DNA from 2 places in the Clostridium sp. CTA-5 genome. Region 1 is predicted to be linked to the other one. Evidence: predicted binding sites of a transcription regulator. Region 1 holds the regulator's gene; the other holds the start of a gene.
What was found. Region 1 encodes Rex, which represses fermentation and respiration genes when NADH is low (regulators of the CRP and FNR family bind a similar motif). Its sites were predicted from a motif close to ATTGTTAANNNNTTAACAAT; they were not measured.
Positions count from the first base shown of each region.

Region 2: the regulator Rex is predicted to act here: its motif matches at 1,260-1,279, upstream of ACYUET_RS05420 (phosphoglycerate kinase).

Region 1 covers NZ_BAAAAT010000006.1:47,551-49,969, reverse strand. The annotation lists gene ACYUET_RS12665 (heavy metal translocating P-type ATPase) at 1-295, shown strand, start outside; gene ACYUET_RS12660 (manganese efflux pump MntP) at 502-1,068, shown strand; gene ACYUET_RS12655 (redox-sensing transcriptional repressor Rex) at 1,206-1,835, shown strand; gene ACYUET_RS12650 (short-chain-enoyl-CoA hydratase) at 2,220-2,419, shown strand, end outside.
Region 2 covers NZ_BAAAAT010000002.1:15,307-17,725, forward strand. The annotation lists gene ACYUET_RS05420 (phosphoglycerate kinase) at 69-1,244, opposite strand; gene gap (type I glyceraldehyde-3-phosphate dehydrogenase) at 1,362-2,378, opposite strand.

The DNA of each region.
Region 1 (2,419 bases):
ACTTGCAAGATCTGATATAGGTGTAGCGATGGGCGGGATAGGATCTGATGCTGCAATAGAAGCTGCTGACGTTATTTTAATGAAAGATGATCCATTATCTTTAGTACAGGCTGTGAAAGTAGGACAAAAAACCAATTCAATACTATGGCAAAATATAATATTTTCACTTCTTGTTAAAGTTTTTGTATTAGTTCTTGGAGCATTAGGTATGGCTAATATGTGGGAGGCTGTTTTTGCAGATGTTGGTGTTACATTAATAGCTGTATTAAATTCTATGAGAGCCTTAAAAGCATAAATAATTTAATTATTAAAAGGGCAATTTAATATAAAGTATTAAATTGCTCTTTTTTAATTTGATTAAAAATAATTTGAAAACAAATTATTTAATTGACAATAAAAATTTAAAAAAGTATACTGAGATTTCAGAAAAAAATATATTATATGAGATAAAACTAGAAAAAATTAAGTTTTTATATTATGATAAACTATGGAGGACAGTAAATGCCAATTGTAACAATTATATTTATATCAATAGGTTTAGCTATGGATGCTTTTGCTATATCTCTTACTACAGGTCTTAAAGTTTCTGAAAATGAAAAAAAACGGACTGCATTAAAAGCCGGTATATATTTTGGTGGTTTCCAAGCAATAATGCCTTTAATTGGGTGGAGTTTAGGATACGGATTTAACCAATATATACAAGAATGGGATCATTGGATTGCATTTATTTTATTAAGCATTGTAGGAGGAAAGATGATTTATGAATCTTTATTTGGAGAAGAAGATGAAGAAAATATTGATATAAATTCCAATAAGAGATTTTTAATATTAGCAATTGCAACAAGTATAGATGCTTTAGCAATTGGAGTGAGTTTTGCTTTTTTAAGTGTTAATATATTAACTGCGGCTTTTTTTATAGGGATAATTACATTTATTATTAGTTTAGTAGCTGTATATATTGGGAAAATAGTTGGAAATTTACTTAAAGACAAAGCAGAAATCATGGGAGGAATAATTTTAATTCTAATGGGATTTCAAATTTTGGTTGAACATTTAAAATTATTTTAGTTAACATTGAAAAAAGAAAAAAAGAAAAAGAAAAAAAGAATATATACAATAAATTATTAAGATTGTGAAAAAATAGATTAAATATTTTTAAATATATATAATATTAAAATAGATAATATTAAATAAGGAGAAAGTGTATGGAAAAGAATAAGAATATATCTATGGCAGTAATTAAGAGATTGCCTAAATATCATAGGTATCTCAATGAACTTATGAAAAATGATGTAGATCGAATTTCTTCAAAAGAACTAGGACAAAAAATAGGTTTTACAGCATCACAAATAAGGCAAGATTTAAATTGTTTTGGAGATTTTGGCCAACAAGGATATGGATACAATGTTAGGGACTTGTATGCTCAAATCAATTCTATATTGGGACTAGATAAAGAGTATAATGCTGTATTAATTGGAGCAGGAAATATTGGGCAAGCAATTGCGAATTATAGTAGATTCGATAAATTAGGAATTATGATTACGGCAATTTTTGATGCAAATCCTAAGTTAATAGGAATGAAAATTAGAGATATTGAGATTAGAGATATTGATGAGTTAGGCAAATTTTTAAGCTGTCAATCTATAGATATTGGGGTTATATGTGTACCTAAAAAGAGTGCTCAAAAAGTATCAGATGAATTAGTTAGAGGTGGAATCAGAGGGATTTGGAATTTTGCACCAATAGATTTACAAGTGCCTGATGATGTTAAAGTAGAAAATGTTCATTTGAGTGAAAGTGTATCTACGCTAATTTATCAATTGCATCAACAATAATTGATAAATTAATTATATATAAGAAGAATAGTTAGAATAAAATTAGTATGAATTATGCGAACATTATAAAAAATCTGTTAATAACAGAATATCTTATTGCAAATAATATAGTTAAGTATTATAATTTAAATTAAGGTTGGATTGGATATATTTGATTATTTTTTTTGTAATGAATTGTTAATATTATAACAATAATTAGTAAGACTAAAATAAATGTGCAAAAATTTTATTTTTAAGAAGATTTGTTAATATTATAACAATGCTAGTCCATGTAATTAATATATAAGTAAAAATAAATTTGATAAATAATAAATAATAATTATAATTTTTGTTAATTATTAATTTATAAATATAAATATTAAAATTTAAAGGAGGACTATAACTATGGAATTAAAAAATGTGGTTCTTGAAAAAGAAGGACATTTAGCAATTGTCACAATCAATAGACCAAAAGCTTTAAATGCATTAAATTCAGAAACATTAAAAGATTTAGATACTGTATTAGAAGATTTAGAAAAAGATAATAATGTATACGCAGTTATATTAACTGGTTCAGGAGAAAAATCTTTTGTTGCTGGAGCTGA
Region 2 (2,419 bases), on a different contig from region 1:
ATTTCTACATTAAAAGATAAAACTCCTTTAAAAGTTTTATCTTTAATAATTATCTATTATTTATATAATTAGTCGTTTAATGCAGCAATTCCTGGTAATACTTTACCTTCTAAGAATTCAAGTGACGCTCCACCACCAGTTGAGATATGAGTCATCTTATCTCCAAATCCTAATATATTAACAGCAGCTGCTGAATCTCCACCACCAATTATAGTAGTTGCATTTGAATCAGCCATTGCTTTAGCTACTGCAATTGTTCCTTTATTGAAGTTTTCAAATTCGAATACTCCCATTGGTCCATTCCAAATTACAGTTTTAGCATCTTTAACTGCATCAGCATATAATTTTTCAGACTTTGGTCCAATATCTAATCCCATATTTCCTACTGGAATATTTTCATTTTCTGTAACTGTAGCTTCTACATCTTTGAATTCAGCAGCAACTCTATGGTCTACTGGTAATAAGAATTTAACACCTTTTTCTTCTGCTTTAGCAATCATTTCTTTAGCATAGTCAAGTCTATCTTCTTCAACTAATGAAGTTCCGATTTCATATCCTTGAGCTTTTAAGAATGTATAAGCCATTCCACCACCAATTATGATTGTATTAACTTTATCTAAAAGATTGTTTATAACAGCAATTTTATCTGAAACTTTAGCTCCACCTAAAATAGCAACGAATGGTCTTTCTGGAGTTTCAACTGCATTTCCTAAGAATTTTAATTCTTTTTGGATTAAGTATCCACATACAGCTGTATCAATATAATCAGTTACTCCAACAGTTGAGCAGTGAGCTCTATGAGCTGTACCAAATGCATCGTTAACAAATACTTCAGCTAAAGAAGCTAATTCTTTTGAGAATTCAGCTACATTCTTAGTTTCTTCTTTTCTGCATCTTGTATTTTCTAATAATACAACATCTCCGTCTTTCATTTCAGCAACTGCTTTTTTAGCGTTTTCTCCAACAACTTCTTCATCTCTTGCGAAAACAACTTCTTTATTTAACATTTCGCTTAATCTTTTAGCTACTGGTGCTAATGATTTTGAAGCGTCTTTTCCTAAATGTGAGCAAAGTATAACTTTTGCACCTTTTTCAATTAAGTAATTAATTGTTGGAAGTGCTCCATTTAATCTGTTTTCATCTGTTATAACACCATCTTTTAATGGTACATTAAAGTCACATCTAACTAAAACTTTTTTTCCTTTTACTTCGATATCTTCAATTGTTTTTTTATTAAAATTCATTTTTTTTCACCTCTAATTATTAAACTTTTAAATATTTTAAAATAGTCTGGCCTTATAGCCTTATACTACAAAACCAGACTTATTTATAACTTTAAATTACTTTTTCTAAAACTTAAATTATTTTAAGAAATTAGAGAAGTATTTGATTGTTCTAACCATTTGGCTAGTGTATGAATTTTCGTTGTCATACCATGAAACAACTTGAACTTGGTATGTGTCTTCATCAACTTTAGCTACCATAGTTTGAGTTGCATCGAATAATGAACCAAATCTGATTCCTACGATATCAGAAGATACTAATTCTTCTTCAGTGTATCCGAATGATTCGTTAGAAGCAGCTTTCATAGCAGCATTTACTTTTTCAACTGTAAGATCTTTTGCTTTAACTGCAGCAACTAAGATTGTAGTTGAACCAGTTGGAACTGGAACTCTTTGTGCAGAACCGATTAATTTACCGTTTAATTCTGGGATAACTAATCCGATAGCTTTAGCAGCACCAGTTGAGTTAGGAACTATATTTACAGCAGCAGCTCTTGCTCTTCTGAAATCTCCTTTTCTGTGTGGTCCGTCTAATACCATTTGATCTCCAGTGTAAGCATGGATAGTTGACATTATACCAGATTGAATTGGTGCTAAGTCATTAAGTGCTTTAGCCATTGGAGCTAAACAGTTAGTTGTACAAGATGCTGCAGATATTATGTGATCTTCAGCAGTTAAGATATCTTGGTTAACGTTGAATACAACTGTTGGAAGGTCGTTTCCAGCTGGAGCTGATATAACAACTTTCTTAGCACCTGCATTAATATGAGCTTGAGATTTAGCTTTTGATACATAGAATCCAGTACATTCAAGTACTACGTCTACTCCTAATTCTCCCCAAGGAAGTTTTGAAGCATCAGCTTCAGCGTAGATTTTGATTTCTTTTCCATTAACAATGATAGCATTATCTTTAACTTCTACAGTTCCTTCATATCTACCTTGTGATGAATCATATTTTAATAAGTGAGCTAACATTTTAGGATCTGTTAAGTCGTTGATTGCAACCACATCATATCCTTCCGCTCCAAACATTTGTCTAAATGCAAGACGTCCAATACGTCCAAAACCATTAATTGCTACTTTTACATTTGCCATTAAAATTACCTCCTAAGTAATGCTTTTTTATAAAATAAATT